Regions from separate parts of the Nocardioides sp. NPDC127514 genome, predicted to be linked through region 4. Evidence: predicted binding sites of a transcription regulator. Region 4 holds the regulator's gene; each other region holds the start of a gene.

Region 1 (5,427 bases), on a different contig from region 4:
AACGACCGGCTCGCGGCGCTGGTGGCCCACCTGGTGAAGGCTGACCTGCTGGTGTTGCTCAGCGACGTCGACGCGCTCTACGACGCGCCGCCGTCCCAGCCCGGCTCGCAGCGGATCGACGAGGTCGCCTCGCTGGCCGATCTCGATGGCGTGACCATCGGCAAGGCCGGCGCCGCCGGAGTCGGCACCGGGGGGATGGTGACCAAGCTGGAGGCCGCCCGGATCGCTGTCGACGACGGTGTCCCGGTCGTGCTGACCTCGGCCGCTCAGGCAGAGGCCGCGCTCGCGGGCGAGCCGGTCGGCACCCTGTTCCATGCCGTCGGGAAGCGGCGCCCGGCGCGGCTGCTGTGGCTTCAGCACGCCACCGAGCCGGTCGGCTCGATCACCGTCGACGCCGGGGCGGTCGCCGCGATCAGTCGCCGCGGAGCCTCGTTGCTCGCCGCCGGGGTCACCGGCTCCTCCGGCGCGTTCCACGCCGGTGACCCGGTCGACGTCGTCGACCCGTCGGGCGTGGCCGTCGCGCGCGGCCTGGTGAACTACGACGCCGACGAGATCCCGCGGCTGGCCGGGCGTTCCTCCGGCTATCTCGAGGCCAACCTCGGGGCTGCGTACGCTCGGGAGGTCATCCACCGCGACGACCTGGTCGTCCTATGAGCCGGGCCCGGTGGGTGCCGTTGGCGCTGGCGTGGGGCGTGCTCGTCCTCTGTGGCCTGCCGGTGCTGGCGATCACGTTCTCCCGGGCACTGGCGAGCACGGATCTGCGGGCGGTGCGTCTGGCCGCGTTCGCGCCCTTCGGCGTCGGGATGTACGCGCTGTGCCTGGTCGCGGTCCTGGTTCTGGTCTGGCTGGCCAGCGGCCCCGGCCGGATCCGGCTGGCGGTCGTCGCCGGGGTCGTCGCGCTGCTGTTGGCGGTGCACGTGGCCTGGCAGGCGCCGCTCTATGCGGGGTCCCGCGCGACCAGCGCCGGTGAGCCGCTGACCGTGATGACCACCAACCTTCTCGAAGGCAAGGGCGACACCGACGTCGTGGTCGAGACGGTGCGTGCGCACAAGGTCAACGTGCTCGCCATCCAGGAGATCACCCCGGAGGCGTTCGCGAAGCTGTCGAGGACGCTGCGCGTCCAGCTGCCCTACTGGATCGGCGAGGCCGCCCCCGGCACCGCGGGCACGATGATCTTCGCCGACCAGCCGATCACCAAGTCGCGCCGGATCGCGACGGAGATGGGGTCGTGGGTCGCCGACGTGGGGGAGCGGCGGGTCGTCGTCGCGCATCCGGCGCCGCCCACGCTCGCATCCTGGCCGGCCGAGCAGGAGCTGATGATCGAGGAGACGGCCGCGGAGAAGCCCGACCTCGTCCTGGGCGACCTGAACGCCTCGCTCGACCACCACACGGTCCGCCGGCTGCTCGACGACGCAGACCTGCAGGACGCGGCCCGGGCCAGCAACGCCGGATGGCAGCCCACCTGGCCGACCGAGGGGTTCGCCGGCGTACCTCTTCCGCCGTCGACCGCGATCGACCACGTGCTGATCGGGGATGACCTGGTCGCGCTGGCGACGGAGACGGTCGAGGTGCCAGGCTCCGACCACCTGGCGCTGGTCGCCTACCTCGGAACTCCCGAGGAGTGAGGCTCCGCCGGGCTAGCTGCTCTTGAGCACCCCGAACCACTGCTCGGCACCGAAGCCCAGGAACCGCTCCACCTCGACGAACCCCAGCCTGCGGGCCAGGCGCAGGGAGCGCTCGTTGGCGACCTGGGTGGTGAGGACGACCGGCTCGCCCGGGAGCGTCTTCTCGATCCAGCCGAGCGCGGCTCTGGTCGCCTCTGTCGCGATCCCCGCGCCCCACGATGTCCTAAGAAACTCATAGCCGAGCTCGACCTCGTCGCCCTCCTCGCGTACGTGGTGCGCCCACGCCCGATCGCGGCGCTGGATCGTGATCCTGCCGATGAACTCGCCCTCGTGCTCGACGGCGAAGATTCCGGGCCTGGTGTTCGGATCCTCCGGGATCAGCTCTTCCAGCTCTTCTCGGGTGTGCTGCGGGCCGCCGAGGTACGCCTGCACGGTCTCGTCCGAGAGGAGCTCTACCAGTCCTGGTCTGTCCTCGGGTTTGGTGTGTCGGAGGATCAGGCGCTCGGTGTGGATCGGGGCTGGGGGCCAGGGGACGTCGCCCAGGGGTTTCATGTTCTTGGACGGTAGCTGGGTTTGGGGCTGGTCAGGTTCTTTTTGGGTGTACGTGGGTGGTTCTGGTTTGTCCTAGTGCTGTGATTTGGGGCTGGGGTGGGCCGCCGACCCGTTCTTGGAGGGTCTTCTCGATCTGGACAGGCGTCAAGGACGCCCTTCGGGCGCCGGCTTCGCCGGCCGCCTTCGGCGGTCCTGGACTCCGGACCAGATCGAGAAAAGATTTGGCTGGCTATCGGGGCGGCGGCCCGGGTGTGGCGCAGCGGAATCTTGCATCGGACGGGTGAGGTTGATGGGGTGGAGGGTGGCCCTTCGGGCCACTTATCATCCACAGATCCGAGGTCGTTCGCTCACCGCGAAAACGGCGGTTGATCAGGGAAAATAGATGGTCAAGCAGGTGTTGGAAGCGTAGAATCAGACCCATCACAACACCCGTTTGAAGGGATGGAACGATGAGTCTCGGCCGCTCGATCGACCCCTGGGGCACCAACCCTGGGGATGCGATCGACGCTGCCCTGGCCGCCATCGAGACCGCCCTCCAAGAGTTGCTGGCCACCGACCCGGCCTACTGGCGGACCAGGCAGAAGAAGGACCTGCTGGAGCGGCTGGAGAAGCTCCAGGCCCAGCAAGCCGCGTTGAAGCTGCGGGTGCTGGCGTCTGCTGGCGATATCGCCGAGGAGACCGGTGCCAAAGACGCCTCCGGATGGATGCGGACCGAACTCCTCGTCGACAAGGGCGTGGCTCGCTCCCAGGTGAAACTCGCGGCCGCGGTGAGCAAGTACGCCCTCGTCGCCACCGGCCTCGCCGAAGGTGTCGTATCTCAGGACAAAGCCCGAGTGATCACCCAAGCCCTCCACGCCATCGAGACCGATCCCGCCGCCAGCGTCGAGGACCTGATCCTGGCCGAGAAACTGCTGGTCGATCACGCGACCCGGCTGACCGCGAACGAGTTGAAGATCGTCGGACGCCGGATCCTGGCCGAGATCGACCCGGAACGATTCGAGGCCGCCGAAGCCAAGGCGCTGCAGCGGGAAGAAGAGCACGCCCAACGCCGTACCTTCTTCTCCTCCCGCGACAACGGCGACGGCACCATCGACCTCCACGCCCGGGTCTCGCGTGCGATCGGGGTACGGCTCCGCACGGTGTTGGACTCGCTGGCTCAGCCCAGGAAGCTCTCCGCCGAGGACAAGGGCCGCAAAGCGCCCTACGACCGGCTGCTCGGCCAGGCGTTCGCTCGGGTGGTCGAGACCTACGACGTCGACCAGCTCCCCAGGCACGGTGGCCACGGCACCACGGTGTTCATCACCATGAGCCTCGAGGACCTCCGCAAGGACCTCGGCACCGCAGCCCTGGGCTTCGACGGGGACCAGATCACCGCCGCCGAGGCTCGTCGGATGGCCTGCAACGCCGACATTGTTCCGGTGGTGTTGGGCACCGACTCCGAGATCCTCGACTTCGGCCGGACCGCGAGGTTGGCGCATCCGGTCCAACACAAGGCCCTCCGGTTACGCGACAAGTGTTGTCAGGCCGAGGACTGCGACGCACCCGCCGCGTGGACCGAAGCGCATCACTTGAAACCGTGGTCCGAGGGCGGCCTCACGAATCTGGCGAACATGGTCTTGTTGTGTGGGAGCGATCATCGCCGGATCCACGATCCCGACTACACCTATGAGCGGCTTCCGGATGGGCGGATCCGGTTCACTCGGCGCACCCGAACCAGCTGATCCCCGGGCCGGCCAGCGCCGCCGTGCCCGTACTCATCCGATCCCACGATGGGCCGCTCGCTGAACTGTGTCCTCATACCGTCCTGTCGTGCCACTCTTGCCGGGTGGCCAACCTGCCGATGCTCCGCGCCGGGCAGGGCTGATCCGGACGGCGCTGCAGTCGGCGGCGCTCCCAGTGCACGGCGCATCAATCGCCACCTGATGACCCTGCCCATGCCCATCCGTCAGGCGACCGCCTGAAACGGCATGGCCGGTAGCCACCTGAGGCAGCAGCGTCCACTCTGCCGTGGCCGTCGCCCCCGTACTCCGGGACACCTTGTGAAGCGTTCACAAGGTGTCATCGTCTTGTAAAAGCCCGAGGAGGCCTCCAGCCTCGAGGACTCACCAACGCCGGTCCCCAAGCACGTACGCAACCCAGGGAATCCGCGCCATACCCCGCCGCCGACCCGATAGCCAGCCAAAATTCTCGGCGAATCCCGGTGTCAAGGACCGCGAAGCGACCGGCGAAGCCGGCGGCCGCAGGCCGTCCTTGACTCCGGGAGCCGTCGAGAACACCATCCGTAACGGGTCGGCGGCCATCAGCCATTCGAGATCGAGCACCACGCGACACCTCATAACGGCCAGACCCCACCTGCTTGACTTCAACCCATGACCGAAGCCGAAGAATTGCCGAGGATCAGCATGCTCTGGGAGTCGGCCGACCCAGGTGCCGCGCTCATCGAGCGGTTCGGTTTCGCCTCCGCGGCCGAGGCGACGGACTGGGTGACCGGCGTACTGGCTGAGCACTGGGGGCTGAGGGTGACCGGGTGTGAGCGGCTGGTGATCAGCGATGCCAACTGTCTGGCGTGGATCTCCGTCGACGACTCTCGGATGATCGCCAAGTGGTCGATGCGCCCACGCGTGTTCGCGCGCTTGGCGGCGATCGCGCGGCTCACGGTGTGGCTGGGCGAGCGTGGGATACCTGTGTCGATGCCGCAGGTGGCTCGGGACGGCAGGGTCCAGGTGGAGGTCGACGGGTTCTCGCTCGGGCTTCAGCGGGTGATCGATGGGGAGCTGTTGGACGCCACCGATCCCGTTCAGGTCCGGGCTGCGGGCGAGATGCTCGCGAGGATGCATGCCGCGATGGCCGACTACCCGGAGCGGATCCCCACCGACGAACCGGCGGCACTCGGCACCCAGCTGGTCGGCAACGACTTCAGGTCGGCGAACATCATCTGGTCAGGCGGCAAGATCACGGCGGTCCTCGACCTGGAGGAGACGACGTACCGCCGCCGGGTGGACGACCTCGCTCAGGCCGCCGTCCTGCTCGGGACGCGCTATCACCACTGGCGCCCGACACCGGCCGACGTGCGCGGAGCGTTCGTCGCGGCGTACGAGTCGGTTCTTCCGTTGGCGGAAGACGACGCCGGCTCGCTCGAGGACGGCATCGAAGCACACGTGCGGAGCATCCGGTGACCGGGCTGATCGGTCAGTCGCCGACGGCGTCGATGCCTCGCTGGACGATGAGGGGGTCGGGGGTGCCGACGACC
Region 2 (5,427 bases), on a different contig from region 4:
GCGCGTCTGGACCGTCCGCAAGCAGGCCCTCGCCGAGGAAGCGGCGTCGTGACCGCGCCGACCGAGGCAGACGTACGCCTGGCCGCGGAGCTCGTCCGCGGCGCCGGCTCGCTCGCGGCGAAGATGCGCATCGAGGGCATCGGCGACTCGATCGAGACCAAGACCTCGGTCTCCGACCTGGTCACCGCCGCCGACAAGGCCGCCGAGAAGGCGATCGTCGAACGCCTGGCGGCCGAGCACCCGGGTGACGGCCTCCTCGGTGAGGAGGGCTCGGCCCGCGAGTCGACCACCGGCCGGGTGTGGACCATCGACCCGGTCGACGGCACCTACAACTTCGTACGCGGCCTCGACTGGTGGTGCTCGGCGCTGGCGCTGACCGACGGCGACGACATCGTCCTGGGTGCGATCTACTCGCCCACCGAGGACGCGGTCTACGTCGGCGGCCCCGAGCTACCGACGACCCGCAACGGCGTCCGGCTCGACGCGATGCCGGATACGCCGCTCGCCCTCGCCTGCCTCACCACCTACCTCCACCCCTCGAAGCTGAAGCACCCGGTCGGCGAGGCGTACGTCCGGGTCGCCAGCCAGGCCGCCTCCATCCGGATCCTCGGCTCCGGCTCGATGGACCTCACCGCCATCGCCCAGGGAAAGCTCCACCTCTTCTGCCAGCACTCCGTCCCCGACTGGGACCGCCTTCCCGGCGCCGCCCTCGTCCTGGGCGCCGGCGGAGCCACGACCCAGGTGGAGGCCGGTGGTGTCACCTGGTCGCTGGCCGGCACCCCCACCGCGGTGGCCGAGGCTGCCGAGGCGTTGACCGGGTAGCAGTCCACTTGGAGCAGTCCACTTTGGGAACAGTGGCCTGACCAGGCCTTTCCGAGGGTGGCGTACGCCTCGTCCCGACCTACGATCGCCCCATGGCAACAAGCATGAACGAGACGGGAACCTCGCGAGTCAAGCGCGGGATGGCGGAGATGCTCAAGGGCGGCGTGATCATGGACGTGGTCACCGCCGAGCAGGCGAAGATCGCCGAGGACGCCGGGGCGGTGGCGGTGATGGCGCTCGAGCGCGTCCCCGCCGACATCCGCGCCCAGGGCGGCGTGAGCCGCATGTCCGACCCCGACATGATCGACGGCATCATCGAGGCCGTCTCCATCCCGGTCATGGCCAAGGCCCGGATCGGCCACTTCGCCGAGGCCCAGGTGCTCCAGAGCCTCGGGGTGGACTACATCGACGAGTCCGAGGTGCTGACCCCGGCCGACTACGAGAACCACATCGACAAGTGGGCCTTCACCGTGCCGTTCGTGTGCGGCGCGACCAACCTCGGCGAGGCCCTGCGCCGTATCACCGAGGGTGCGGCGATGATCCGCTCCAAGGGCGAGGCCGGCACCGGTGACGTGTCCAACGCGGTCACCCACATGCGTACGATCCGCCGCGAGATCCGCCGCCTCGGCGCCCTCGCCGAGGACGAGCTCTACGTGGCCGCCAAGGAGCTCCAGGCTCCCTACGAGCTGGTCAAGGAGGTTGCCGAGAACGGCAAGCTCCCGGTCGTACTGTTCACCGCCGGTGGCATCGCGACCCCGGCCGACGCCGCGATGATGATGCAGCTCGGCGCCGAGGGCGTCTTCGTCGGCTCCGGCATCTTCAAGTCCGGCAACCCGGTCCAGCGCGCCGAGGCGATCGTCAAGGCGACCACCTTCCACGACGACCCCGACGTCGTCGCCAAGGTCTCCCGCGGCCTCGGCGAGGCCATGGTCGGCATCAACGTCGACGAGCCGGCCAGGTCGATCCAGTTCGCGGAGCGCGGCTGGTGACCACCCTCGGCGTACTCGCCCTCCAGGGCGACGTCCGCGAGCACCTCGCCGCCCTCGACCGCCTGGGGGTGAAGGGAACGTCCGTACGCCGCCGGGAGGAGCTCGACGCGTGCGACGCGCTCGTCATCCCCGGCGGTGAGTCGACGGCGATGTGGCGCCTGGCGCGTACGTTCGACCTGCTCGACCCGCTCCGCGAGCGGGTCCGGGGCGGGATGCCGGCGCTCGGCACCTGCGCCGGGATGGTGCTCCTGGCCGACCGGCTGCTCGACGCGGCCCAGGGCCAGGAGACCATCGGCGGGCTCGACATCACGGTCCGGCGCAACGCCTTCGGGCGGCAGACGGAGTCGTTCGAGACCGACCTGGAGGTCACCGGGCTGGACGAGACGGTCCACGCCGTCTTCATCCGAGCGCCCTGGGTCGAGGAGATCGGCCCAGGTGTCGAGGTGCTGGCGAGCGTGGGGGAGCACCCCGTCGCCGTACGTCAGAACCAGCTCATGGCGACCTCGTTCCACCCCGAGGTCAACGCCGACGACCGGCTGCACCAGCTCTTCGTCGACACCTGCTGCTGACGGTGACGTAGCGCACGTAGTTAAGATGGGGGCATGCTGCCCTGTGTTGACTCCGGAGGCGGCTCGACAAGCATCAGCGACGACGCGGGGCAAAGGACGGTTTCCAGATGAGCGGCCACTCCAAGTGGGCAACGACGAAGCACAAGAAGGCGGCGATCGACGCCAAGCGCGGCAAGCTCTTCGCCAAGCTCATCAAGACGATCGAGATCGCAGCCAAGACCGGCGGTCCCGACCCGTCGGGCAACCCGACCCTCTATGACGCGATCCAGAAGGCCAAGAAGCAGTCGGTCCCCAACGACAACATCGACCGCGCGGTCAAGCGCGGCGGTGGGCTCGACGGAGGCGGAGTCAGCTACGACACGATCATGTACGAGGTCTACGGCCCCCAGGGCGTCGCGCTCCTCATCGAGTGTCTGACCGACAACCGCAACCGGGCGGCCATGGAGGTGCGCACCGCGGTCACCCGCAACGGCGGCACCATGGCCGACCCCGGCTCGGTGAGCCGGCTCTTCGACCGCAAGGGCGTCGTCGTCGTGGCCAAGGCGCAGGAGGGCAAGGAGATCTCCGAGGACGACCTCCTCGAGGCCACCCTCGACGCCGGTGCCGAGGACGTGAACGACCTCGGTGAGTCCTTCGAGATCGTCTCCGACCCGTCCGACGTCGTCGCGGTCCGCACCGCGCTGCAGGACGCCGGCATCGACTACGACTCCGCCGAGGTCCAGTTCGTGGCCTCCATGGACATCCCCGTCGCCGATGCCTCCGCGGCCGAGAAGGTCTTCAAGCTCATCGACGCCGTCGACGACCTCGACGACGTACAGAACGTCTTCTCCAACGCCGACGTTCCCGATGAGGTCATGGAGACCGTCGACGCCTGACCTGCGGCGCCGAGCGCGCTGTCGTCCCCTTGCGAACCGGCTCATGCTCGGGGTGGATGCCGGGTACCCGGAAGGTCGCGAACCGCCACCAGGGCGCGTTCCCGCTGGAAGGAGGACACGATGGGATACGGCGTAGGAGCGATTCTGCTCGTGGTCGGGCTGGTCCTGGCGCTGGCTGTGCACGTCTCGGTCAGCGGGGTCGATCTGACGATGATCGGCTGGATCCTGGCCGCCGTCGGAGCGTTGGTGCTGATCCTGACCGCTGTGACGCTGAACACCGGCGGTCGCTCACGCACGGTCGCGAGGCGGAGGCATGCGGACGGTACGGAGACCGTCGAGGAGCGGCGGACCGACAGCCTGTGAGCGCAGGAGGCCTCTACAGCGACTGGTGACCTCCGAGGCGCGTTGCGTCATCCTGAATGAGGGTGTCGTAGCGCCGGAGGCAGCGGCCGGCAGGTAGTCTACGAACAGACGTTCGACACCCGGCCGGCCCGGTCGTTGTGGAAGAGGTGCTTCAGTGCGCGTGCTTGGGATCGACCCCGGCCTGACCCGGTGCGGGATGGGCGTGGTCGACGGCTCGCTCGGCAGGCCGCTGGCGATGGTGGACGTCGGCGTGATCCGTACGTCCTCCGATCTCCCCGTCTGGGAGCGGCTGGTGACCATCGAGAAGGGGATCGACGCCTGGATCGAGGAGCACCGGCCCGACGCGGTCGCGATCGAGCGGATCTTCGCGCGGTCCAACGTCTCCACGATCATGGGTACGGCCCAGGCCAGCGGCCTGGCGATGGTCTGCGCCGCGCGGCGCGGTCTCCCCGTCGCCCTGCACACGCCCTCGGAGGTCAAGGCCGCCGTCTCGGGCAACGGCCGCGCCGACAAGGCCCAGGTGACCGCCATGGTGACCCGCATCCTGCGGCTCTCGACCCCGCCCAAGCCCGCCGATGCCGCCGACGCGCTGGCGCTGGCCATCACCCACCAGTGGCGCGGAGGCGCCCAGAACCGCATCGAAGCCGCGCTCGCCGCGGCCGGAAGGACAAAGAAGTGATCGCGTCCGTACGCGGCAAGGTCGCCGCCGTCAGTCTCTCCACCGCCGTCGTCGAGGTCGGCGGGATCGGCATCGAGCTGCTCTGCACGCCCAACACGCTGGCCACGCTCCGCACCGGCGAGGAGGCGCACCTGCCGACCAGCCTGGTCGTGCGCGAGGACTCGCTCACCCTCTTCGGCTTCACCGACACCGACGAGCGCACGCTCTTCGAGCTCCTCCAGACCGCCTCCGGCGTCGGCCCGAAGCTCGCCCAGGCCATGCTCGCCGTCCTCTCGCCCGACGGCATCCGCCTGGCCATCGCGGGCGAGGACGCCAAGACCCTCACCAAGGTCCCCGGCATCGGGCAGAAGGGTGCCCAGCGGATCATCCTGGAGCTCAAGGACAGGATCGGCGCCCCGACCGGCACCGCCTCGGCCCCTGCACGCGCCACCACAGCGGCGCCGTGGCGCGACCAGGTCACCGAGGCCCTCGTCGGCCTGGGCTACAACGCCCGGGACGCCGACAAGGCGGTGACCGCGATCGAGCCCGAGGCCGGCGACCAGGCCAACATCTCGTTGCTGCTCCGGGCAGCTCTACGCACCCTTTCGAAGGCATAGGAACCCATGCACGAGGACGACCTGGACCGAGCCGAGGAGGACTACTTCTCCTCGCTCACCATCGCCGAGGCCGACGGTGACGACCGGGCCGTCGAGGCTGCGCTGCGCCCGAAGACCCTCGACGAGCTGATCGGCCAGCAACGCGTCCGCGAGCAGCTCGGCCTCGTCCTGGAGGCGGCGCGGCAGCGTGAGAGGGCGCCCGACCACGTACTCCTGTCCGGGCCGCCAGGCCTCGGCAAGACCACCCTCGCCATGATCATCGCGGCCGAGATGTCGGCGCCGCTTCGGATCACGAGCGGTCCGGCGATCACCCATGCCGGCGACCTGGCCGCGATCCTGAGCGGGCTCAACGAGGGCGAGGTGCTCTTCGTCGACGAGATCCACCGGATGAGCCGACCCGCCGAGGAGATGCTCTACCTGGCGATGGAGGACTTCCGGGTCGACGTGGTCATCGGCAAGGGGCCGGGCGCGACCGCGATCCCGATCGACCTGCCGCCGTTCACGCTCGTCGGCGCGACCACGCGCGCCGGCCTC
Region 3 (5,427 bases), on a different contig from region 4:
CGCGAGCTCGGCATCCCGGCCCGGGTCGCCTTCGGCTTCCTGGGCGGCGATCAGGACGAAGACGGCGTGTGGCAGTTCCGCGGCCGAGACCTGCACGCCTGGCCCGAGCTGTGGTTCGAGGACATCGGCTGGATCCGCTTCGAGCCGACCCCGGCGGCCGCCGACACCAGCGAGCCCAGTTACACCACCGGTGCGCTGGGCAACGCCCGCAACGAGCCGGAGGCGCCTCTTCCCAGCGCCGGCACGAGCGTCGCGCCCGTGCCCAACCGTCCGCAGCGCGAGGCGCCCGAGACGCCCGAGGTCGCCGACACCGGCACCGAGGAGTCCAACGCCGGCGCCGTCTGGACCGGTCTGGGGATCGTCGCCCTGGTCGGCCTGGTCGCGCTCGCGGCGCCGGCGGTGATCCGGCGTCGGCGGCGTACGACTCGCCTGGCGGGCGACGCAGAGGCCGGCTGGAGCGAGCTGGGCGACACCGCGATCGACCTCGGTCTCCCCTGGACCGGGACCCGTTCACCCCGAGAGGAGGCCACCGGCCTGGCTCCGCATCTGCAGGATCGCGAGCCGATGCTCGCGCTGCAGCGGATCGTGGCCGCCGTCGAGCGTAACCGCTATGCGGAGCACCGCGACACCGCGGCGATCGGGGATGACGTACGCCTGGTCTCGGCCGCGCTCAGGGAGCACGCCGATCGGCGTGCCCGTCGCCGGGCACGCCTGTGGCCGGCGTCGGTCTTCCGCCGCCCGCCGGCACCAGCCTCCGACGGACCGGTTGCGCGGTCCGAGCGGGAGCTGATCTCGTCCTAGAGATGGTCCTCTGAGAGGTCGTTCTCTCAGAGGTCGTTGTCGCGGCGGCGCTGCTTCCAGCGCTCGCTGGCCCGGTCGAAGAACGAGCTGCGGGGCGTGTGGTCCCCGTCGTCCTCCTCGACCGCGGCAGCACCACGAAGAGCGGTGAGCAGCACGGAGGTCGAGGCCAGCATCACCAGGAAGCCGACCACCCCGACGATCCACATCCGTGAGATCACACCGGTCATCAGCAACGCGACACCACCGGCGAGCACGATGCCCGCGATGACCGCGTGTCGACGTTGGGCACGGCGCAGGGCCGTGCCTCGGAGGGCGGAGGCGAACTTCGGGTCCTCCGCCGAGAGCGCGCGCTCCATCTGCTCGAGCAGGCGAAGCTCCTCTTCCGAGAGTGGCACCGTACCTCCCATGTCCTGTTGGGGCATCTCCAAGTCTAGGCTGGCCACCCTGAAGGCGGTAGTGAGCCCAGAAAATTCTTGCCCCTTGACGTTCTGCCACATGGCACAACCAGGACCGATTGTGTCAAGCAAAGTGGCGGGTGCGTCAACCCCGGCCCTGATCGAGCAGGCTCGCGCGGCGTACGAGGCTGGATCCGAAGCGTTCGGCGACCTGGTCGATGGCGCGGTCGGCCTCGGACCAGCCCCGCTCCCGCTCGCCGAGCACCAGCTGCCGGTCGGTGCCCTCGCGGGCGACCAGGTGCTCGACCCGGACCCCGACCAGGCGCAGCGCCCGGCCGCGGAGATTCAGCTCGTCGTAGAGGCGGACCGCGGTGGCGTGCACCTCCTGGGTGACGTCGGTGGGATCAGGCAGCGTGCGCGAGCGCGAGATGGTCTTGAAGTCGGTGAACCGCACCGTCAGCGCGACCGTGCGGCCGACCGTGCCTGCCCGCCGCATCCGCCGGGTGACCCGGGCCGAGAGGCGCAGCAGCTCGCGGACGATGTCCTCGCGGTCGCTCAGGTCGTGTCCGAAGGTCTCCTGGGCGCCGGTGGACCGGTCGGGCAGGTCCGGGCCCAGCCGCCCGGTCAGCTCGCGCTGGTCGGTGCCGGTGGCGAGCCGGTGCAGGTGGCCACCGAGGCGCGGGCCGAGGATCTGGTGGAGGGTCGGCACCGGGGTGCGGGCGATGTCGCCCACCGTCTCGAAGCCGAGCCGCCGCAAGCGGGTCCTCGTGCTCGGGCCGACCCCATAGAGCTCACCCACGTCGAGCGGGTGGAGGAAGCCGGGGATCTCCTCCGGCCGGACGACCACGACGCCGTCGGGCTTCGCCTTGCGGCTGCCGACCTTGGCCACGCTCGGGGTCGGCGCGACACCGACCGAGCAGGTGATGCTCAGCTCCTCGGCGATCTGGCGGCGGATCCGGTGGGCGATGCTCTCAGGGCTCCCGAAGAGCTTTGTCGCTCCCCGTACGTCGAGGAACGCCTCGTCGACGCTGACCACCTCCACCAGCGGGGTGGCGCGACGGAAGATCTCGCGGACCTGATGGGAGACCTCGGCGACCTCGCCGAAGTCGAGACGGACCGAGACGAGCTGAGGGCACAGCCGTCTCGCCATCGACCCCGGCATCGCGGCCTTGACCCCGTAGGCGCGTGCCGGATAGTTGGCGCAGGTCACCACTCCCCTTGCGTGACCCCCGACGACGACCGGCTGGTCCCAGAGCTCGGGCTGGTGCCTGATAGCCACAGAAACGAAGAAGGCGTCCATGTCGACATGGAGGATCGGGGTGCCGGTCACCCCGGACCTCCGAGGCGGTGCCTAGCGAAGCGAAGCGAGCAGATGCACCTGCGAAGCCAGCGGCAGGTAGTCCGCGCGGGTCGAGGCCCGCTGCTCGAGCTCGACGAGAGCGTTGGTTGCACCAGGGTCGACGTCGAGCAGCGACCCAGGAACGTGATCCACGAAGACACGTACGCCACGAACGTCGGTGACCTCGAAGCCCGCGGCCTCGAGCAGCCCGGTGACCTCGTCGAGCGCGAAGCGGCGACCGGAGCGCCCCTGCGGAGCGGTGTCGTCGAGGAGCTCGGCGGCCTGCGCGAAGTGGCCGGCCAGAGCGCGGGAGAGGACGGCGGCGGTGCGCTGGGCGACCAGCAGGCTGAGCGTGCCGCCGGGACGGAGCACCTCGCGGATCCCTGCCAGCGCCGCCGCGGGGTCGGGGACGACCTCGAGGACACCGTGACAGAGCACCACGTCGGCACCGCTGGGGTCGGCGACGTCGGAGAGCGCGGCGAGGTCGCCCTGGCGCGCATCGACGGAGACGCCGGCCTCGCGGGCCCGGCGGTCGAGCGCGGCCAGCGCATCGGGGCTGGGGTCGACGACGGTGACCCGGTGGCCGAGCCCGGCGATGCGTACGGCTGAGGTGCCGGTGCCGCCGCCGATGTCGAGGACGTCGAGCGGGCCGGAGGCCAGGACCGGGTCGAGCGCGTCCCAGACGGCGACGGTCCGGGCGCCTGCCCGACGACTGGTTGAAGCGGAGCCAGCTGACATGTGGCCAAGCGTAGGCCCTGCCTCCCACCCTGCGTACGCCACACCTGGATCAGCCCACGAGGCGGTCGTGCCGGGACAGGGTGGCCGGCGAGGTGTGGGCCATCAGCCCGAGCGACTCCTCGACGACGGCGAGGAATCGGTCGGCGTCACGCACCTGCTCGTCGGCCTCCTCCGCGGTGACCGCACGGATCGAGCCGGCCTCCGCGGCAGCGCGCTTGGCGGCGCCTGCGGCGAAGTAGTCGGCCCACTCGGAGAGCTCGGGTGCGACCTTCTTGAGGCGGACCCAGGCGTTCCACGGACGACGGCGACCGGCGCGGCTCGCGGCCTCGACGGGATCGGTGCGGGCGGCGATCAGCGCGGCGGCGGCCTGGAGTGCGGCGACGTGAGCGATGGCGTACCTGCTCGGCACGTCGTCGGCCACGATCGCCTCCGCGAGGGTCTCGGTGGCTCGGAAGAGGTAGCTGTGCGTCGTGGCCGGCAGCAGATGCATCGGGTCGTCCTTCTCGCTCACGGTCGACCCCGCAGTGGACGGCTCCGGCGGGCGTCGGGGGTCGAGGACGACGCCCGCCAGAGCCTGGTTGTTCGAACATCTGTTCGAACACGTGATCAAACTACACCCCGCCACCGACAGTCACAAGGACGAATCGAGGACGGGGCGTGTCGAGCGGCGCTGCGGGTCGCTCAGTCGTCGGCGACGGCGCCGCGGATGAGGTGCGGCGGGTGGATGTAGCGGGTGTTGGCCGGCAGCCACATGACCACCAGCAGCCCCGCGGCGATGACGATCGCGATCGTGGTGAGCACGCTGATGATCACCGGCGGGCCGGTCAGGATGCCGCCGACGCTGGCCACCGCGGAGATGAACACCAGGAAGGTGATCGTGATGCGGGCCCACTCGAAGCCGTTGCGGAGGAAGACCGCGAGCACGCCGAGCATGCCGGCCATGACACCGAACAGGGTGATCGCCGGGGCGATGAAGGCCGGCGCGCTGACCCGGTTGTCGGTGGGCGGGTTGATGAGGGCCTCGAGCCCCTCGGTCTCCAGGATGCGCTTGGCCGAGGCGTTGCCCTCCGCCCACGCGCGCACCAGGTCATCGGAACGCAGCACCATGACCACGACGACGACGGCGCTGAACGCGATCAGACCGACGATCAGCCGGACCGCCCACGTCATCTCCCGCGGCACGGGCTCAGCAGCGAGGGCCGCCACCTCGACAGCAGTCTCCAGGTCCTCGTTCACGACCACACCTTCGTTCTCGTCGGGTGTCGTCATGGTCATCCGGTCTCCTTGCGACGTGGGGGGAACTCTGCGTTGATCAGCCCATTCTGCCGCACGGGGCACAACGGAGGTAAATACGGGATCGCGTGCGCCTGGTCTCGGGCCGACGTGACTCGGTCTCGACCCGCTTCGCGGCTTCGCAAGCTCAGTCGCTGCGCTCGCTCGACCTCCTCCCGTTGCGGCCGCGCTCGTTCCTCGCGCGGTCGCAGGCTCGGATGTCGGTGTCGTACGCCAAGATGTCCCCATGGAATCTCTAGCGCTGACCTTCTCCAGCGGGTGGGCCAGTGGCATCAACGCCTATCTGGTCGTGCTGGTGCTCGGCGTCGTGCAGCGTACGACGGGGGCCGAGGAGATCCCTGACGTGCTCGGCACCTGGCCGGTGCTGGCGGCCGCCGGGGCGATGTTCGCGATCGAGTTCGTCGCGGACAAGGTGCCCTACGTCGACTCGACGTGGGACTCGATCTCCACGGTGATCCGGCCCACGATCGGCGCCGTGATCGGCGTCCTGCTCGCCGGTGAGGCCGACTCGCTCAACGCGGCCGTCGGCGGCGTCGTGGGCGGCACCTCGGCGTTCATGTCCCACGTGGTCAAGGCCAGCGAGCGGCTGGCGGTCAACTCCTCCCCCGAGCCGGTCTCCAACTCGGTGGTCAGCCTGGCCGAGGACGGTCTCGTCCTCGGCGTGGTCTGGTTCGCCACCCAGCACCCGTTGGCCGCCGCCGGCATCGCCGCGATCCTGCTGGTGGCCGGGCTGGTGCTGGTGTATCTCCTCCTCCGCGCCGTGCGTGGGGGCTGGCGCAGGCTGACCCGGCGCGGACGACGTGGCGCCCCTCCTCCGGGGGGTCCGTCCGACGGCACGACCAAGCCCTACCCCGTCCAGTG
Region 4 (5,427 bases):
ATCTCACGCTCGAAGTCCTCCACCGAGCCGAAGGCCCGGTAGACGCTCGCGAAGCGCAGGTAGGCCACCTCGTCGAGCTCCCGCAGCGGCGCGAGGATCGCCAGCCCCACCTCGTTGCTGGGAACCTCGGCCAGCCCCTGGCTGCGCAGCGCCTGCTCGACCTCCTGGCCGAGGCAGGCGAGCTGGTCCTCGGTGACCGGCCTGCCCTTGCACGCCTTGCGTACGCCGTGCACCGCCTTGTCGCGGCTGAACGGCTCCGCTGCGCCGGAGCGCTTGGCCACCATCAGCTGCATCTGCTCGACGGTCGTGAACCGCTTCCCACATTCCTGGCAGACCCGGCGGCGCCTGATCTGGCCACCGTCCTCGGCCACGCGGGAGTCGAGCACCTTGGTGTCGCTGTGTCGGCAGAACGGACAGTGCACGGTCGAGCCCCTCTCGTGAGACCTGTGGATCCAGGCCGTCTCATTGGCGGCCCGAGCCTGTGGAACCTGTGGATATGAGCGTGAGTCCCTGTGGAACAACACCCCCATCGCTGTGGGCCATCCGCCTGTTCATGTGAACTAGATGTGGATAACTACAGCGGTGTAACTACTAGATGTAGTGGTAACCGTACGCCCGCCCCCACGACGATGCAAGCGAGCGCCGTGTTTACCCGCGTGTCCGGCGTGTCGCCGGTCAAACACCGAAAGATTCCGGTTCAGCGGCGACGGACTGGCCTGGATGAGTAAGAATGACCCCCGTGACAAACATCTCCGGAGGAAATCGCGTCGGGTCGCGGAGAGGCACGCGCCCCAGAAGCGGTCCCCGGCCACCTTTCATCTTGCCTGCGATCGCGACACTGGCCTTCCTCGTCATCTGGGGAGTGCTCGTGTGGGTCGCCGTCGGTTTCGGGGCCGACGCACGGGGAGGCGATTCCGGCGCCTGGGCGAAGCTCGCCATCGCGGCGGTCGTTGCAGTCGCCTGCCTCTTCCTGACCTTCACCTTCGCCGGGAAGGCCTGGCGGGCCTTCTCCGGCTCCCCCACCACGCCACCCGCCGACGACTACGCCGGTAGCCACTCCAACGCCTACGTCGAGGAGCAGGACTACTCGGCCCCGGCCTACTCCGACCAGGCCTACCCTGAGCAGGCCTACCCGGAGCAGGACTACTACGGCACCGGCTCCTACGGCTACGACGACACCGGTTCGTACGGCCGGCACAGCTCCGACACCGGGAGCCAGCCGCCCTACGGCGACACCAGCAACCGCTCGGCCTACACCGACACCGGCTCCCAGTCGCCCTACGGCTACCCCAGCAGCGACCAGGTCTACGGCAACACCGGCAGCCGGGCCGCCTACGGTGCACCGTCCTACCAGCCGCCGACCAGCCCGCCGCCCGCCCCGCAGCCCTACTACTCCAGCCCGCCGACACCGACGTCGACGCCGCAGAGCGCTTCGGGGTACGGCTCGCAGGGATACGGCACGGACAGCTACCCCACCCAGCAGGCCGGCTCCCCTCAGTATCAGTCGGGCGCCTACCAGACCCCGACCGGCTACGGCCAGACCGGCTCGCGGGCTCGCCTGACCCAGGACCCCGCCGCGACCCAGGCGATGCCCACCCAGCGCCAGCCCCAGGAACCGACGGCCGAGCCGGACGACGAGTGGCCGCCGCGACACAGCACACGCAACAAGCAGTGGCCGCCGGCCGAGCCGGACAGCCCCTACCGCGGGCGCCACTGACCCGACACAGCGAGAGTGCTGCAGACGCTTCCCATCGTCTGCAGCACTCTCACTTTTCCCCGGTAGCCGGCCGCCAGGGTGCCCGCTGCGCGGGCTGACTCCCTCGCTCGGCGCGAGCGGACGAGCAAGCTCGCCGCTCGACCTCGCTCAGTCGTCTCGAAGGAGCAGCCGGACATCTATGCGGCGCCGCCTACGGCGCGGTCGGAACGATCAGCGTCTGTCCGGACACGAGCATCGAGGACTCGAGACCGTTGAGCTCCTTGATCCTCTGCTCCATCTCCCGAATCGAGGAGTCGGTGCCGGCGACGGCCTTCGAGGAGATGTCCCAGAGCGTGTCGCCATCGCCGACGACCATCGTGTGGGCGGAGGTGGAGGGGCTTTTGTCGGCACCGTTCTCCACCGCGAACGCCACCCGCGCCCCGATCAGCGCGATCCCGAAGAGCACGACGAGCGCGAATGCGAACACGACGACTCGGCCGCGACGCGTGAGCCGCACGGTCGAGCGACGCACCTCCGGCGCCGGACGCGGCGGCTCGGCTACGGGCAGCACATAGACGGTTGCACTCATCTCACGGCCTCCTGATCACAAGTCTCTCGATCACGTGTTCGATCGAGCACATGTTCGAAGGTAGATCACGTGTTCGAACAACGCAAGTAGCGACCCCAAGAATTTTCGAACGCCGACACGCGCCGCCCGCGAGGTCGAACAAATGTTTGATGTCGTGGTGCCAGAGGGACTAATGTGATGACATGACCACGCAGAAGACAGGCACCGGATCAGGCGGTTCGAAGAAGAGCCGCGTCCGCGAGCTGCCCGACGGGCCGCCGGACGCGACCGGGCTCACGCCGCGTCAGCAGCGCATCCTCGCTCACCTGCGCGACAGCATCGAGCAGCGCGGCTACCCGCCCAGCATGCGCGAGATCGGGGCCGCGGTCGGGCTGACCAGCACCAGCAGCGTCGCCCACCAGCTCCGTGCGCTGGAGCAGCGTGGTCTGATCCGCAAGGACCCGAAGCGACCGCGCGCTCTCGAGGTCTTCCTCCCGGAGGTGATGGCCCACCGCAAGGCCATGTCCGGCGAGGAGCCCGAGTCGACGATCACCGCCGAGGCCGACATCAACCCCAACCCCGACGCCGCCATGGTCCCCCTGGTCGGACGGATCGCGGCCGGTGGCCCGATCCTGGCCGAGGAGACCTCGAGCCAGCAGAGCATCGAGGACGTCTTCCCGCTGCCCAAGCAGCTGGTCGGCAACGGCGACCTCTTCCTGCTCTCGGTCTCCGGTGACTCGATGGTCGACGCGGCCATCTGCGACGGCGACTTCGTGGTCGTGCGCCAGCAGCCGACCGCCGAGAACGGCGAGATCGTGGCCGCGCTGATCGACGGCGAGGCCACGGTCAAGACGCTCTCCCGCAAGGACGGCAAGGTCTGGCTGCTGCCGCACAACGCGGCGTACGAGCCGATCGACGGCACCCACGCGACCATCCTCGGCAAGGTGACGGCGGTTCTGCGAAGCCTCTGAGCCCTCCCGGAACCAGTCCGGGAACACTGCGTGAAATCCAGCCGCCGGCCCATGACAGGGCCGGCGGCTGCGTCGTTCCATACAGCGTGACCCAGACGCAGATCGACCGCCGTACCCTCATCGCCGCCGGGCTGGCGACCGCCGCAGGGGCCGGAGCCATCGCTCTTCCCGAGCCCGCCGAGGCCGCGGGCAGCACGCTCAACCACTTCCAGCACGGTGTCGCCTCCGGTGACCCGCTCCCGGACCGCGTGGTCATCTGGACCCGGGTCACGCCGACCGCGGACGCGACTCCAGGGTCCGGACAGGGCGAGGAGGTGCTGGTCCGCTGGGAGGTGTCACCCACCGCCGACTTCGGCCGCGTCACCGCGAAGGGATCCCAGCAGACGGGCCCCGACCGCGACCACACCGTGAAGCTCGACGTCTCCGGCCTGGCCCCGGAGAGCTGGTATTTCTACCGCTTCACCTACAACGGCCAGACCAGCCGGGTCGGCCGCACCCGCACCGCTCCGGCCGCGGACGCAACCCCGGAGAACGTACGTTTCGGGGTGGTCTCCTGCTCCAACCTGCAGGCCGGCTGGTTCGCGTCCTACCGCCACCTGGCCGCCCGCGACGACCTGCACGCGATCCTCCACCTGGGCGACTACCTCTACGAGTACGCCCCCGGCGAGTACGGCTACGGCATGGCCAACGAGGACGTCCGGCCGCACGAGCCGGCCCACGAGATGCACACGCTGGCCGACTACCGGATCCGGCACGCGCAGTACAAGCGCGACGTCGACCTCGCCGCCGCCCACGCCCGGCTGCCCTGGATCGTCACCTGGGACGACCACGAGTCGGCCAACGACGCCTGGCTGCTGGGTGCTGAGAACAACGAGCCCGGCGAGTACGACTGGATCGACCGCAAGACCAACGCCAACCAGGCCTATGACGAGTGGATGCCGCTGCGCGTCGGCGGCACGGCCACGGTGGAGACCGACGGCCACCTCCACGACCGCATCTACCGACGGCTGCGTTTCGGCAACCTGCTCGAGCTGAGCATGCTCGACCTGCGCTCCTACCGCTCCCAGCAGGTCGCCCGCACCGACCTCGCCGACGTCGACGACCCCGACCGCACGATCACCGGCGACGAGCAGCTCGCCTGGCTCAAGGACGGCCTGCTCACCGATGCCCAGTGGAAGATCGTCGGCAACCCGGTGATGATCGCGCCGGTCACGTTCGGCGCGCTCCCCAAGAGCCTCATCAGCCCGGTCAACGACGTCACCGGCCTGCTGCCCGACAACGGCATCGCCTACAACGTGGACCAGTGGGACGGCTACACCGCCGACCGCACCGAGCTCTTCGAGCACATCCGCAACAACGCGATCACCGACACCGTCTTCGTCACCGGCGACATCCACTCGGCGTGGGCCTGCGACCTGCCGTACGACTCCGCCGTCTACCCGCTCGGCAGGACCGCCGGAGTCGAGTTCGTGGCCACCTCGGTGACCTCGAACAACCTCAAGGACATCCTCGGTGCGCCGCGCCGCACGGTCAGCCTCACGGTCGAGAACATCATCAGGACCGCCAACCGCCACGTCCGCTACCTCAACTTCGACGACCACGGCTACTCCGTGCTCGACGTGACCCGCAACCGGGCTCAGATGGACTGGTACGTCATCGGCGAGCGCAAGGACTCCAACACCGCCGCCACCTGGACCAGGTCGTACGCCACCGCAACCGGAAGCAACAGGCTCCATCACGTCACGGAGCCCGTCTAGGCCGTGTCCCCCGGACACAGCGACGCTCTGCGCTTAGACTGCCCAGGTCTGCCTTCCCGAACGTCTGGTATCTCATGCGAAACATTGCCCGCCGGATCAACCGCAAACAACGATCCCTCGTCCTGATCGCAGGCATGGTCGTCGCGACATTCGTCGCCACCATGCCCGCAACCGGTTCGACGCCGGCGACCTCGGTGAGGACCGGCGGTGACACCAGCGCCGAGCAGCCGGTGACGGAGAAGGCGGCCCGGGAGGCGCTCGCCGCGGCCAAGAAGGTCAAGCGCAACCAGTCGGTGCGCGGCGCTCGTCAGGTCGTGCCCGGGCGGCACGTCGCCGGCCGGCCCGACGCGACCATCGCGCTGACCGACCTGTGGAACGCCAAGGACGCCCTGGACGGCTCGAACAAGGCGGCCGCGCGTGAGCTGCTCGCCCGCC

The links. Region 4 encodes LexA, which represses DNA repair genes until DNA is damaged. Its sites were predicted from a motif close to TCGAACANNTGTTCGA; they were not measured.
Region 1: ABTX24_RS03495 (HNH endonuclease signature motif containing protein) is a predicted target of LexA. The motif match lies at 2,564-2,579, and genes of this name have one in related genera.
Region 2: ruvC (crossover junction endodeoxyribonuclease RuvC) is a predicted target of LexA. The motif match lies at 3,719-3,734, and genes of this name have one in related genera.
Region 3: ABTX24_RS18020 (SAV_6107 family HEPN domain-containing protein) is a predicted target of LexA. The motif match lies at 3,856-3,871, and genes of this name have one in related genera.

Annotation. Positions count from the first base shown of each region.
Region 1 covers NZ_JBEORF010000003.1:150,527-155,953, forward strand. Annotated here, with positions in the region: gene proB (glutamate 5-kinase) at 1-654, shown strand, start outside; gene ABTX24_RS03485 (endonuclease/exonuclease/phosphatase family protein) at 651-1,625, shown strand; gene ABTX24_RS03490 (GNAT family N-acetyltransferase) at 1,638-2,177, opposite strand; gene ABTX24_RS03495 (HNH endonuclease signature motif containing protein) at 2,627-3,898, shown strand; gene ABTX24_RS03500 (phosphotransferase enzyme family protein) at 4,547-5,353, shown strand; gene ppk2 (polyphosphate kinase 2) at 5,367-5,427, opposite strand, start outside.
Region 2 covers NZ_JBEORF010000029.1:11,507-16,933, forward strand. Annotated here, with positions in the region: gene pgsA (phosphatidylinositol phosphate synthase) at 1-52, shown strand, start outside; gene ABTX24_RS21835 (inositol monophosphatase family protein) at 49-822, shown strand; gene pdxS (pyridoxal 5'-phosphate synthase lyase subunit PdxS) at 915-1,811, shown strand; gene pdxT (pyridoxal 5'-phosphate synthase glutaminase subunit PdxT) at 1,808-2,380, shown strand; gene ABTX24_RS21850 (YebC/PmpR family DNA-binding transcriptional regulator) at 2,488-3,255, shown strand; gene ABTX24_RS21855 (DUF6458 family protein) at 3,376-3,618, shown strand; gene ruvC (crossover junction endodeoxyribonuclease RuvC) at 3,815-4,297, shown strand; gene ruvA (Holliday junction branch migration protein RuvA) at 4,294-4,893, shown strand; gene ruvB (Holliday junction branch migration DNA helicase RuvB) at 4,900-5,427, shown strand, end outside.
Region 3 covers NZ_JBEORF010000022.1:12,476-17,902, reverse strand. Annotated here, with positions in the region: gene ABTX24_RS18040 (transglutaminase TgpA family protein) at 1-801, shown strand, start outside; gene ABTX24_RS18035 (SCO2097 family morphological protein) at 828-1,196, opposite strand; gene dinB (DNA polymerase IV) at 1,342-2,526, opposite strand; gene ABTX24_RS18025 (methyltransferase domain-containing protein) at 2,548-3,273, opposite strand; gene ABTX24_RS18020 (SAV_6107 family HEPN domain-containing protein) at 3,323-3,784, opposite strand; gene ABTX24_RS18015 (hypothetical protein) at 3,955-4,548, opposite strand; gene ABTX24_RS18010 (DUF4126 domain-containing protein) at 4,793-5,427, shown strand, end outside; gene ABTX24_RS18005 (phytoene desaturase family protein) at 5,425-5,427, shown strand, end outside.
Region 4 covers NZ_JBEORF010000007.1:118,070-123,496, forward strand. Annotated here, with positions in the region: gene nrdR (transcriptional regulator NrdR) at 1-422, opposite strand, end outside; gene ABTX24_RS07515 (hypothetical protein) at 821-1,717, shown strand; gene ABTX24_RS07520 (LysM peptidoglycan-binding domain-containing protein) at 1,908-2,285, opposite strand; gene lexA (transcriptional repressor LexA) at 2,468-3,235, shown strand; gene ABTX24_RS07530 (alkaline phosphatase D family protein) at 3,322-4,992, shown strand; gene ABTX24_RS07535 (MXAN_6640 family putative metalloprotease) at 5,067-5,427, shown strand, end outside.